One region of the Alteromonas sp. S015 genome, then DNA from elsewhere that is predicted to be linked to it. Evidence: predicted binding sites of a transcription regulator. Region 1 holds the regulator's gene; each other region holds the start of a gene.
What was found. Region 1 encodes sigma-54, which starts transcription at its own class of promoters, with help from an activator protein. Its sites were predicted from a motif close to GTTGGCACGNNNNTNGNNT; they were not measured.

Region 1 (4,749 bases):
AGCCGGCGTCTTTACCGACGGCGATTTAAGACGAATACTCGATGCCCGCATTGATGTGCACGGTGCAGCAGTGAAAGATGTAATGACTCAAGGCGGTAAAACGACTATCGCAGATCAATTGGCTGTTGAAGCCCTTAACTTAATGGAAACTCACAAGATAAGCGCGTTAATGGTTACTGACGAGAAGCGTAAACCTGTTGGGGCCTTCAACATGCACATGCTATTGAAAGCAGGAGTACTTTAAATGGCAACGACCTTGTATACCGATTTAGACGGAGCGCTCTTTAAAAAGTTAGCGCATATTAAGCTGTTGGTGTGTGACGTAGATGGTGTGTTTTCTGACGGCCGCATTTATCTGGGTAACGAAGGCGAAGAGCTGAAAGCATTCCATACGCGCGATGGATATGGTGTTAAAGCGTTAGTGAGCAATGGAGTCAATGTAGCTGTGATTACAGGTCGCCGCTCTGCCATTGTTGAAAATAGAATGAAGGCACTTAACGTTGCACATATAATTCAGGGCGAAGAGAATAAAGCAGGCGCGCTCAGCGAACTGATGAAAAGCCTTGAGTTAAACACTGATGAAGTAGCTGCGGTTGGTGATGACATGCCAGATACGGGTATGTTTAATCACGTAGCGGTCAAAATTGCGGTTGCCGATGCCCATCCTTACGTGGCAAAAAATGCAAACTGGATTACTTCGCTACCTGGTGGTTTTGGAGCAGTCCGAGAAATTTCGGATACTATTTTGCAAGCCAAAGGTGTATCAAATGAGATTTTTGGAGCGAGTGTATGAGCCTGTTTGGCTTTAATCGCTTAGGATTAAGCATATCTGCGCTATTCATTCTGGCGTTGTTTATGTACATCCCTACGTGGATGGAAGAGCAGCCTGAAATGCAGGGAAGAGGTGAAAACGATGCACTCAAGCCCGCCTACAAAGCGAGAAATCTAACCACTACACTGTACAATCAAGACGGGGAGTTAAATCACAAGGTGTTTGCAGAGTCGATGGAACATTATGACCAGCTTGGCTTTGTATTGTTTCAACAACCTAAATACACGCTTTATACAGAAAACGCGTCGTCGCCCTGGGTGGTGACGGCGAAAGAAGGAACGCTCTACAACAATGAGCTAATCCAACTTGAAAATAGCGTTGTTATTGAAAATCAAACTGCCGATGATTTTGTCAAAAGTTTATCAACCGAATACATCCAGATAAATTTAGACACGAAACAAATGACATCTGATCAACCCGTTGAGATACTAGGTACACAATACCTTATTCTAAGTAACGGGTTTAACGCGAACTTACGCACACAAGAATACGAGCTTTTAGACCATGTACAAACGACTTATTCCCCTAGCAACTAGTCTTATACTTGCCATCGCTAGTGGTGCTGCGCTTGCCAGTGAAGAAGATTTTTCACAGCCCATTAAAATAGGGTCAAACACCCAATTTATTGACGGTAAAAATAAAACCGCGCTTTACAAGGAAGACGTACTCATTACGCAAGGTTCTCTTGTTATTAAAGCTGATGAGGTTGAAGTTATTGCAACAGATGGAAGCGGACGAGAAATATTTATCGCCCGAGGCAAACCTGCAAGCTATTCTCAATCGCTTGAAGACGGTACGCCAGTGTCAGCTAAAGCCAATGAAATACGCTACGAGGTGATCAATCGCACTATTTCTTTAGCGGGTAACGCTGAATTACAACAAGACACCAGCAAAGTACAAGGTGATAAAATCACATTTGACATGATTACTGAGCAATTGCTGGCAACGGGTGGTAAGGGTAAGAATGGTGAAGGTCGCGTAACAACTGTATTTACGCCTGAAACTATTCGTAAAACAACGTCAAAGAAAGACAACAAGGACAATGAATAGCAATGGCAACTTTGAGCGCTAAAAACCTTGCTAAAGCATATAAATCGCGACAAGTTGTTCGCGATGTGAGTCTTTCAGTCTCAACAGGTCAGATTGTCGGCCTTCTTGGGCCTAATGGTGCCGGTAAGACCACTACCTTCTATATGATTGTTGGTTTGGTGAATCTGGATAAAGGCAAGATTGAAATCGACGACAATGAGCTAACTCACCAGCCTATGCACGAGCGTGCACGCCGCGGAATTGGCTACCTACCGCAGGAAGCGTCTATTTTTAGAAAGCTAACGGTACATGAAAATATCATGGCCATACTGCAAACCCGTAAAGATTTAAATTCACTTCAGCAGGAAGAAGAAGCAGATGCGCTACTTGATGAATTTAATATTAACCATATACGTAATAGTACGGGGATGAGTTTATCAGGGGGCGAGCGCCGTCGCGTTGAGATTGCCCGTGCCCTGGCCGCAAAACCGCAATTTATTTTGTTAGACGAACCATTTGCTGGTGTTGATCCAATATCAGTTAATGATATAAAGAAGATAATACAACATCTTCGCGATAGGGGTATTGGAATCCTTATCACAGACCATAACGTACGAGAGACATTGGATGTTTGTGAAAAAGCGTACATTGTGAGTCATGGCGAGCTTATTGCGCAGGGAACCGCGGAACAGGTTTTAAGTAATCAAAAAGTAAGGGATGTATACCTAGGCGAACAATTCAGGCTATAGTTAGTGTAACTGAATTGTCATTTTTCAGTTTCGCTCCGGTATATTCAATTTAGAGCATTAAAATAAGACGTAGATGAAACCATCTTTACAGCTAAAATTTAGCCAACAACTTACCATGACGCCACAGCTTCAGCAGGCCATTAAACTGCTGCAGCTTTCTACACTTGATCTTCAACAGGAAATTCAAGAAGCGCTCGACTCTAATCCACTATTAGAAATTGAAGAAGGTAACGACGAGCCACAGTTAGAAAAGAACAATATCGATAATGACGACGGGGGTTCTGAGGCCACTGCTTCTGCATCTAGTGACACGCTAGAAGCGGGTGATGCATTAGAAAAAAACGATCTTCCCGATGAGCTGCCTATCGACAGCACATGGGATGAATACTACTCCGCTTCATCTTCTCCCGCTCCGGGTCCATCTAATGACGACGAGCAGATCTTCCAAGGTGAGACTACTGAAGATATTCAAGAGCACCTATTGTGGCAAATGCGCCTTACTCATTTCTCGGATACCGATCGCGCTATCGCTACAGCAATCATCGACTCTATCGACGAGTCAGGTTATTTAACCGTTACCCTTGATGAAATTTTAGAAGCGGTTAACGATGATGATATGGAAGAGCCGATTGAAATGGACGAAATAGAATGTGTGCTTAAGCGCATTCAGATGTTCGACCCTATTGGTTCTGGCTCACGCTCTCCACAAGAATGTTTAATGGTGCAATTGCGCCAGTTTTCAGAAGACACACCGTGGCTTGCTGAAGCGAAACAACTGATTGAAGAATACTCTGACTTACTGAGCAGTAAAGACTATCGTACGCTTATGCGTAAAAGCCGATTAAAAGAAGATCAGCTGCGCGAGGCAATGCGTTTACTGCAAACCTTGAATCCTCGTCCAGGTAGTGCTTTAGTTACTAAAGAGCCTGAGTATGTTATTCCTGATGTATCAGTGACCAAAAAGAATGGCCGTTGGGTGGTTGAGCTGAACCCTGACAGTCTGCCTAAACTAAGTGTTAACCAACAGTACGCAGCCATGAGTCGCCGTGCCAAGAATAGTAGCGACTCACAATTCATCCGCTCACACATGCAAGAGGCCAAGTGGTTCATAAAGAGCCTTGAATCTCGCAATGATACATTGATGAAGGTTGCAAACTGTATTGTGCAGCAACAAATGGGCTTTTTTGAGCACGGTCCGGAAATGATGAAACCAATGGTGCTAAATGATGTCGCAGAAATGGTAGATATGCACGAATCGACTATTTCGCGAGTAACAACGCAGAAGTACATGCACACGCCACGTGGAATCTTCGAATTGAAATATTTCTTCTCAAGTCACGTTGCAACTGAGTCTGGTGGTGAATGCTCGTCTACAGCGATTCGAGCATTGATCAAAAAATTAGTGGCCGCTGAAAAGCCCAGCAAGCCGCTAAGCGATAGCAAGATTGCTTCATTGTTGGCCGAACAAGGCATTAAGGTTGCCCGGCGAACAATAGCAAAGTACCGGGAATCTTTATCGATTCCGCCGTCGAACCAACGCAAAAGCCTTATCTAAACGGGCTTAATAATATAAGGAAGACGAAATATGCAAATCAACCTTACTGGTCATCATGTCGAAATCACCGACTCTTTGCGTAATTATGTCGATACGAAGTTCAGCAAACTTGAACGTCACTTTGATCACATTTCTAATGTGCATGTCATCCTGAACGTTGAAAAATTAAATCAAAAAGCCGAAGCGACCGTTCATTTAAGTGGCGCTGAAGTATTCGCATCCTCAGAAAATACAGACATGTATGCGGCGATTGACAGCATGGTTGATAAACTCGACCGGCAGGTAATCAAGCATAAGGAAAAACTGAAAAAACACTAGTAGTCAATTAAGCATGGATATACAAGCCATCGTAAGTCTGGACCGCACCGAGTGTGCGGTTCAGTGTAACAGTAAAAAGCGAATTCTTGAGATCATCGCTGATATCGCTGCCAAGCAAAACGAAAACATTGACCAAGCAACGGTACTCAACAGTTTGATGGCTCGAGAGCGTATGGGTAGCACAGGCATCGGCAATGGTATCGCCCTGCCCCATGGCCGCTTAGCAGGCCTTGAGAAAGTGATAGCAATTGTTGTAACCAGCACGC
Region 2 (4,749 bases), 170 kb from region 1:
AATCTATTAAAAGATTTTAAGCTACATTGGTGTTAGAATCGCCGAAAAATCATCCTGCCTACTTGGTGTACTGCTTTAGCGCGGTGTACGCCACGGTGGGTTGTTGTGTTAAACATTTTAGCCTCTGAGAGAACATGTTCGATTTAATTACCAGTAAAGACAGCAACGTTAAAAACGACGTGCTATCAGGTATTACCGTGGCGCTTGCCCTGGTCCCTGAAGCCGTAGCATTTGCATTTGTAGCCGGCGTAGAACCAATGATTGGTCTTTATGCGGCTTTCATGATGGGCTTGATCACTTCCGCTATTGGCGGCCGCCCAGGAATGATTTCTGGTGCTACCGGCGCCATGGCCGTTGTAATGGTGGCACTGGTTGCCCAACACGGCGTGCAGTATTTATTTGCCGCGGTTATTTTGGCGGGTTTACTGCAAATAATGTGCGGTATTTTCAAGCTAGGGAAATTTATCCGACTGGTGCCATATCCGGTAATGCTAGGCTTCGTAAATGGTTTGGCAATCGTAATTTTCCTGGCGCAATTAGGCCAGTTCAAAGTGACTAATGCAGCCGGTGAGTTACAATGGATGGAAGGTACGCTGCTATATTGGATGCTAGGGCTTGTAGCGTTAACCATGGCCATTATTTATTTGTTACCAAAGCTAACCAAAGCTGTACCAGCGTCGCTGGTAGCGATTGTTACGGTCACCTTGTTAGTGCACGGTCTCGACTTAGAAGCACGCACGGTAATCGACTTTGTTCGTGATTTGCTACCTGCTGACCAGCGCGACAGTGCAACGCTAGCGGGGGAACTTCCTAGTTTTGCTATTCCTATGGTGCCGTTCACCTGGGAAACCTTCATGATAATCCTGCCTACCTCAGTGATTCTTTGCTTGGTGGGTCTGATTGAATCACTGCTTACTCTTTCATTAATTGATGAAATGACAGACACCCGCGGACGTGGCAACAAAGAGTGTGTTGGTCAGGGCGTTGCAAATACCGTTAACGGCTTTTTTGGTGGTATGGGCGGTTGTGCCATGATTGGTCAAAGTATGATTAACATTAACTCTGGAGGCCGTGGTCGACTATCAGGTATTACGGCAGCGGTTGTACTGTTAGGTTTCATTCTCTTTGCTGCACCGCTAATTGAAATGATCCCTCTAGCTGCCCTTGTTGGCGTTATGTTTGTGGTAGTTATCGCTACTTTTGAGTGGGCGTCATTCAGAATTATTCGCGGCGTAAACAAAGAAGATGCCTTTGTGCTATTCCTAGTAACGGGCGTTACCGTTATTGCTGACCTGGCTATTGCAGTTGTGGTAGGTGTTATCGTTTCAGCACTGGTGTTTGCTTGGAAACACGCTCGTCATATCGAAGCGAGATCCCATATTGATAACGACGGTTGGAAAGTCTACGAGCTAGACGGTCCACTGTTCTTCGGCTCGGTATCGCATTTCAAAGACCTGTTTGACATCGCCAACGACCCTAACGATGTGGTTATTGACTTTAAAGACTCACGTATTTGGGATTCATCAGGTATCGATGCGCTAGATACCCTTGCTGACAAATACGAAGAGCAAGGTAAAAAGCTACATATTCGCCATATCAGTGACGAGTGTCGCTCACTGCTTCGCAAGGCCGACAAATTTGTTGAAATTAACGTGGTTGAAGACCCTCGCTACCGCGTAGCGACGGATAAACTGGCCTAAGTTTTTTGATAGTCCTCTATGCACCAAGTAAACACAGTGTTGCGTTTGTTTGGTGCAGTTGGGGAGTCTAAATAAATCTTATTTTTCAGTAAATTTAATCAAAACAAATGGTTACGTTTTTGGCACTGAACTTGGATAGCTATAAACGTAAAGTGTGTTTTGGTGATTTGTGTCAATCACTGAAAATTGTGTGATTTATAACACTCCGTGAAATGTGTTAGCCAACCTAAACCGTTGGCAAAATAGGCAACGAAGCCCGCATCAACGAAAGTTGAAGCGGGCTTTTTTTTGTCCCGAAAAAAGGGGAATACTATGACTTCATTGGAATCAAAAACGCAAATTGTCGTCGTAGGCAACGGCATGGTGGGGCACCATTTTGTTGAGCAGCTTCACCAAAGCGATGCCAATGTAGAAATAACCGTTTTATGCGGCGAGTCTCGCCTCGCGTACGACCGCGTTTATCTGTCATCATTTTTTAGCGGTGCGAGTGCCGATGACTTAGCGCTTACTACACCCGCTCAGTACGCCGAATGGGGCGTAAACGTAGTCACCAATGCCTTGGTTACCGATATAGACCGTGACAATAATAAAGTGATGACTTCTGAAGGGCAGGTGTTTAGTTACGACAAGCTTGTGTTAGCCACAGGCTCATACCCTTTTGTGCCACCCATCCCTGGCAACGATCAAGAGCATTGCTTGGTGTACCGCACCATAGACGATCTACTCGCTATTGAAGCATCAGCAGCGGTGAGCAAAGTAGGTGTTGTTGTTGGTGGTGGGCTGTTAGGTTTAGAAGCCGCTAACGCATTAAAGCAAGCCGGTCTCGACACCCACGTGGTTGAGTTTGCCCCGCAGCTTATGGCAGTGCAGCTAAACCAAGCAGGTGGTAACGTTCTTAAGGACAAAATTGAAGCATTGGGCGTTACGGTTCATACCCAAAAGGCAACCCAAACGATCGAGGCCGGTGATACCTGCCGCTATAAAATGGTGTTTGCTGACGGCACTGTACTTGAAACTGACATGATTTTATTCTCTGCCGGAATTCGCCCGTCAGATCAGCTTGGCAGAAAGTCGGCATTAACACTTGGCGAGCGCGGCGGTATTGTCATTGATAACCACTGCGTAACGTCTGACCCTAATATTTACGCGGTGGGCGAATGTGCACTGTGGGATAACAAAACCTTTGGCCTGGTTGCACCTGGCTACACCATGGCGCGCACCGCAGTAAGTCATATTACCGGCGGCGATGCCGAATTCACTGGTGCAGATATGAGTACCAAACTCAAGTTAATGGGCGTGGAAGTGGGTTCAATTGGCGATGCTCATGAACGCACAGAAGGTGCCCTTAGCTACACGTACTTAAATCAGCCAGAAGGCGTGTATAAAAAGCTGGTGGTAGATAGTGAGCAAAAGTACGTGCTTGGTGCTGTACTCGTTGGCGATACCAGCGACTACGACACGCTCTTGCAGTATGCGCTCAACAGTATCGAATTACCTGAACATCCAGAAAGCCTAATTCTTCCATCATCTGATGCCGCACCGGCGCTAGGTGCCGATGCACTACCAGACTCCGCGTCTATTTGTTCATGCCTAAACGTGACAAAAGGCGATATAGTTTCAGCCATTGAAGGCGGCTGTTGTAGCGTTGCCGATGTAAAAGGAGAAACCAAAGCCAGCACAGGGTGTGGTGGTTGTGCCGCCTTGCTTAAAAATGTTGTGGATAGCGAGCTTGAAAAGCGCGGTGTGGAAGTATCAAAAGCCATTTGTGAGCACTTCAACCACACCCGACAAGAGCTCTTTCACCTTGTTAAAGTAAACGGCATTCGCACCTTTGACGAGCTATTAGAGCAGCATGGTGAAGGCCTAGGATGTGAGATTTGTAAGCCAGCAGTGGGCTCAATTTTAGCCTCGGTGTATAACGATTACATTCTTAAGGCTTCACACCTTCCTCTCCAAGATACCAACGATATCTATCTTGGCAACATGCAAAAGGATGGTACGTATTCGGTTGTACCGCGTGTTCCCGGCGGAGAAATAACGCCTGAGAAGTTGATTCTGCTAGGTGAAGTGGCAAAAGAATACAACTTGTACACCAAGATCACGGGTGGTCAGCGCATTGATTTATTTGGTGCGCGCGTAGAGCACTTGCCTGATATATGGGAAAAACTGGTCGCTGGTGGTTTTGAAACCGGCCACGCCTACGCGAAGGCACTGCGTACTGTTAAATCCTGCGTGGGCAGCACTTGGTGCCGCTACGGTGTTCAGGATTCTGTTGGCACGGCCATTGACTTAGAGAATCGTTACAAAGGCTTACGTGCGCCGCACAAAATTAAATTTGCCGTCTCGGGGTGTACCCGTGAGTGCGCAGAAGCTCAAAGCAAAGACATTGGTGTTATTGCTACCGAGCAAGGCTGGAACCTGTATGTTTGCGGGAATGGCGGCATGAAGCCTCGACATGCAGACCTGTTTGCCACCGACCTAGATACCGAAACCCTTATTAAGTACATCGACCGCGTGCTGATGTTTTACGTGAAAACGGCTGATCGCCTACAGCGCACATCGGTGTGGATGGACAATTTAGAAGGTGGGTTAGCTTACTTGCAAGATGTTGTAATTAACGATGCGCTTGGCATTAATGGTGAGCTTGAAGCACAGATGGATGCGGTGGTTGATGCTTATCAGTGCGAATGGAAAACTACCATTGAAAACCCTGAGTCGCGCAAGCGTTTCCGTCAATTCGTAAACAGCAATGCTAGCGACACCAATATTCAGTTTGTTTCAGAGCGAGGCCAGGTTCGCCCAGCTACTGAAGCTGAAAAAGTAGCAGGTAAAGATCAGTTCATTCCTGTCTCTATGGTATAGCCACTGGCTTATCAACCCTGTTAGGAGAATCAAATTATGTCAGCAGCGCAAAATGTAATGGCGTCAGAACCACAGCAAGTGCAATGGCACTATGTTTGTGAGACGAACGACTTAGTGACAAACAGTGGGGTTTGCGCCCTTGTCGACTCACAGCAAGTGGCCATTTACAGTTTGAAGATAAACGGTG
Region 3 (4,749 bases), on a different contig from region 1:
CGCCTTTTTGCGGTACTTTCCCGTCGATAAGAAAAGTCTCTGCGAAGCCGTCATAGTGACCAATTCGCTCTTGATTCATCTGCCAGTAATAGGCAATGACTTCTGAAACAGGAAACCCCTCACGGGCATATTTGATAGATGGCGTAAGCAGCGCAGACATGGGCAGCTTGCCAAATTTTTCGTGTAGTGCAAACCAGCCATCTACAGCGCCAGGGACAGAAACTGGTAGCGGACCAAATTTTGGAATTTGATGCAAACCACGCTCGGCAAACACAGCTTTAGTTAGCTGCCTTGGAGAACGACCCGAGGCGTTTAAGCCGACTAACTTTTCTTCTTTTGCATCCCACACTATAGCAAATAAGTCGCCGCCAACACCGCTTCCTGTTGGCTCCACTAAACCTAACATGGCATTGGCTGCAATGGCGGCATCGACCGCGCTGCCGCCTTGTTTTAAAATATCCAACGCCACTTGCGTAGCTAATGGTTGGCTTGTTGCTGCCATGCCGTTCTTTGCAATAACTTCTGAGCGACTTGCAAAGGGATGCCCCGTTATTCTGTCATAGCCCAAACAGCTGATACTAAAGAAAGCCAGTATCAAAGGTAGAAGTCGCACACTTGCAATCATAACCGTCCTTTTACTAAAACGTTGCCGATAATAAATCTAGCGTTAGTCTATCGATTTATAGTGTAGCGTTATTGTCACATTACGCCTAGGCTCTTTTCCTAAGCTCAAAAATGGTCATAAAACACATTGCATGAAACGAAAAAAGCCCCGCATTAGTGGGGCTTAAACGAAGTAATAAGGCATTATTGTTATTGTTGTTTCGTTGCCTAATCGAGACTCTCTTACGAACGGCTGCTTGTGAAGTCTGGGTATGCTTCCAGACCACATTCGCTCATGTCTACGCCGTCGAATTCTTCTTCTTCGCTCACACGTACACCCATAACCGCTTTAATTACTAGCCATACCACTAGGCTCACTACGAATACCCATACAAAGATAGTCGCTGCACCAATTAGCTGACCAGAGATGCTTGAACCATCGTTAGTGAAAGGTACAAGGATAAGACCTAGAAGACCAACCACGCCGTGAACTGAAATTGCGCCCACTGGATCGTCAATCTTAAGCTTGTCTAGTGCAACAATGCTAAGCACTACTAAAATACCACCAAGGCCGCCGAACAAAGTAGCTTGTAATGGTGTAGGAGTTGAAGGCTCTGCTGTAATAGCCACAAGACCGGCTAGTGCACCGTTAAGTACCATAGTTAGGTCAGCTTTACCGAATAGAATGCGTGCTACGATAAGTGCAGCAATTGCACCACCAGCAGCTGCAGCATTTGTGTTCATAAATACAATCGCTACTGAGTTTGCACTTTCAACAGTTGCAGTAGCCAGCACTGAACCGCCGTTGAAGCCAAACCACCCCATCCACAGGATAAATGTACCTAAAGTTGCAAGCGGTAAGTTTGCACCTGGAATCGCGTTTACTTTACCGTCAGCGGTGTATTTACCCTTACGAGCACCAAGCACAAGAACACCAGCAAGAGCAGCAGCTGCACCAGCCATGTGAACAATACCTGAACCTGCAAAGTCAGAGAAACCAAGGTCGCCAAGCGTATACATACCGAATACTGCTTCGCCGCCCCATGTCCAAGCACCTTCCATTGGATAGATGAAGCCCGTCATAACAACTGCGAACGCTAGAAATGCCCAAAGCTTCATACGCTCAGCTACCGCACCAGATACGATAGACATTGCTGTTGCAACAAATACTACTTGGAAGAAGAAGTCAGCAGAAGGTGCATATGTTGCTGGCTCTTCAGCGACACCTGTTGCGCCATCAGCCATGATACCGCTTAGGAATGGACCCCAGTCGCCGCCACCGTACATAATGCCGTAACCGCAAATCATATACATAGTGCAAGCGATAGCGAATAGCGCCACGTTTTTAGTTAGAATCTCTGTGGTGTTTTTCGCTCGAACAAGACCAGCTTCAAGCATCGCAAAACCTGCAGCCATCCACATAACCAGTGCACCGCAGATTAGAAAATAAAAGGTATCTAGCGCATACCCAAGTTCAAAAGTGATTTCCATTATGGTTTTCTCCGCAAATATATCGTTGTGGCTTACAGCGCGTCGCTATCCGACTCACCAGTTCGAATACGAACGGCGTGTTCAAGGTCGTAAACAAATACCTTGCCGTCTCCAATTTTGCCTGTTTTGGCAGCGCCAACGATGGCTTCTACCAGGCGCTCTACTTGATCATCCTGAACAGCAATTTCCAGTTTGACTTTAGGTAGAAAATCCACCTGATATTCCGCTCCGCGGTAAAGTTCAGTGTGTCCTTTTTGACGTCCAAAGCCCTTCACTTCGGTCACGGTCAAACCGTCGATACCGATTTCTGAAATGGCTTCACGAACATCATCTAGCTTGAACGGCTTGATGATCGCTGTGACTAGTTTCATGAGTTGCTCCCAGTTTGTTTTGGTTATTCTGTGATTTATGTTCGTGTTTCCAACTATGGGAAGATAAACCAAGAGCCATGCCACAAATGATTAGCCAAATAAATCAAATACATACAAGCAAACGCTTCATGAACGCACTAAAATAATGCACACTAATGGTGCACTGTTAAAAATTTGCCCAATTTTGAAGCGGTATGAGGTTGCGGTAAGGTGAGAGGACTAAAAAGTGCGATGAAATTAGGATGGAACTATTCGATAGGGCCCATGGTCTGTTGTTTACTATGACAACTATCACCCCATCTTTCTTTGCGCCTGAGCGCAGCATTGAACACCATTCCGTTGCAAAGAAAACGGCGTGGCGCCCACTATTAATTTCGGGCTGTGCACATGTGTTTGGGGTCATCGTAATGGTCATACTTTCTCAAATGGGCATCAACAACCAAAAAGCACGAGTAAATGTTTTGGAGCGAACGCCGGAGATAAGCGCCAGACTGTACTATCCCCCCGTTCCACGCCCTCCTGCCCAAGCTAAACCACAAGAAACTAAACCAATCGATGTTTCCCCTAAAAGGCAAGAAATTGAGTTGAAGCCTGACGCAACCAAAGCTACTGAAGCACTTGATAGTAAAAATGAAATTGTAGAAAGCCCTGCGCCCAAGCAACAGAAAAATGCTGAGCCCGATACACAGCAGGTACCCATTGAAAGTAAGCCGACTAATACACTGCCGTCGCCCACTTTATCAAAAGACGCAAATCGGCGCGCAGGCTCGTTGAATCTGTCGGTAAAAGATGGCGCGGCCCTCTACTTTGAAAAGTATCACAGTGACAAAGTCGCTGAAGACGCAGAACAGGCAGCAAAAGCATTTCAAGAGCGTAAAAATAGTCCAGTGCTTAGCGGGCCAAGCACACAGCAAATACAAGCTAATGAAAATCGACGCCCTTCAAAACGCGTAAACTGTAGCAGTACAACCAATACAGCTTTGGTGATATTGAGTGGGTTTGGTGGTGGTACTTTAGAATGCACCAAAATGGACGATCACCAACGATTTATAGACGCCAGAGTCAATAAACTTCCTAAAGACGAAGAGATAAACTAGCCGTCTCTATCAACTATTGACCGCATATCAGGTAAAAGCACCAGTTTAGTTACTTTCTTTTGAAAAACTTAGGGGGTCGCCCGAAATACGCTTTAAACCGTCGGCTGAACGCTGCAACATCTTCATACCCGGTTATCTGGGCTATTTCTATCATTGGCGTATCAGTATTTCTAAGCAGTGCTTTGGCCTTCTCCATTCTCACTTTCACGAGATAGTCTCGTAAACTAAGTCCAGTTGCGCCTTTGAAACGTGTTTTGAATTGTGTTGTTCCCATGCAAGCAAGCTCAGACAGGGCTTTTAAAGAGTGTGAAGCGCTTAAATCAGTGTGTATATGACTTATTACACGAGTCATACGCTTGCCTGTACCATTTCCGACTTCGCTTTTTGCTAATAACACCTGAAATAAATCAGCCACTTCACGATGACCATAATAAGCGTAATGCGTTAATTGCACTTCGACAAAGCTCAAGAAAGTCAGAAGAGCAGAATTAACTTGGAATATAGGCGTGCGTTTATCTTGCAACTGCACTGGCACAGTTAACAAGTCAGCTACCACGAACTTAGCATTTTCATTTGCGCTAAAATTGTGTTCTTCGTGGGGAGCAATACACACACCTTCTCCCACGCCAACATTCCCTGAAAAATAGTCTTGTTTTATCTCTATATGCCCGTTAATAGGCAATACCAACTGGTAATAAGGGTGGGCATGACTCCGTGCAGTTCTGGCATAAGAACGAATAGAAAGTGAGGGCAATGCTGTCGCTTCATTTATTTTTCTATTGTTACTCACACTCATTCCTGCCTTCTATTTGATGTCACACTATTCATAGGTTGCCAAAGGTAAGATGCTGCGCGTATTCTTGGCAAACTGCAACCACTTATAGCTTGCCTACTTGCTATGTTGGTGAAGCATAAAAACCGCATACTCTATAACAACGAATACAAGGAAAATCACTGTGGCCGCCGCTAACTTACTTGCCCTACTTGATGATATAGCAACGTTAATGGATGACATCGCAACCATGTCGAAAGTCGCAGCGCAAAAAACGGCGGGCGTTTTGGGCGACGATTTGGCGGTGAATGCCGACCAAGTTCAGGGGGTTAAAGCAGACCGAGAGCTGCCTGTGGTATGGGCCGTAGCAAAAGGCTCACTTATCAACAAAGCCATTCTAGTTCCTGCAGCGCTA

Region 2: a site for sigma-54 is predicted at 1,819-1,837, ahead of nirB (nitrite reductase large subunit NirB). Genes of this name have one in related genera too.
Region 3: a site for sigma-54 is predicted at 2,532-2,550, ahead of glnK (P-II family nitrogen regulator). Genes of this name have one in related genera too.

What each region holds. Positions count from the first base shown of each region.
Region 1 covers NZ_JAZETO010000002.1:282,130-286,878, reverse strand. The annotation lists gene V7R42_RS05325 (KpsF/GutQ family sugar-phosphate isomerase) at 1-244, shown strand, start outside; gene kdsC (3-deoxy-manno-octulosonate-8-phosphatase KdsC) at 245-793, shown strand; gene lptC (LPS export ABC transporter periplasmic protein LptC) at 790-1,368, shown strand; gene lptA (lipopolysaccharide transport periplasmic protein LptA) at 1,337-1,882, shown strand; gene lptB (LPS export ABC transporter ATP-binding protein) at 1,885-2,610, shown strand; gene V7R42_RS05300 (RNA polymerase factor sigma-54) at 2,684-4,165, shown strand; gene hpf (ribosome hibernation promoting factor) at 4,196-4,483, shown strand; gene ptsN (PTS IIA-like nitrogen regulatory protein PtsN) at 4,497-4,749, shown strand, end outside.
Region 2 covers NZ_JAZETO010000002.1:117,067-121,815, forward strand. The annotation lists gene V7R42_RS04615 (SulP family inorganic anion transporter) at 135-1,700, shown strand; gene nirB (nitrite reductase large subunit NirB) at 2,013-4,562, shown strand; gene nirD (nitrite reductase small subunit NirD) at 4,599-4,749, shown strand, end outside.
Region 3 covers NZ_JAZETO010000009.1:191,820-196,568, forward strand. The annotation lists gene ggt (gamma-glutamyltransferase) at 1-625, opposite strand, end outside; gene V7R42_RS17170 (ammonium transporter) at 847-2,094, opposite strand; gene glnK (P-II family nitrogen regulator) at 2,127-2,465, opposite strand; gene V7R42_RS17180 (hypothetical protein) at 2,747-3,562, shown strand; gene V7R42_RS17185 (AraC family transcriptional regulator) at 3,612-4,352, opposite strand; gene V7R42_RS17190 (DUF808 domain-containing protein) at 4,519-4,749, shown strand, end outside.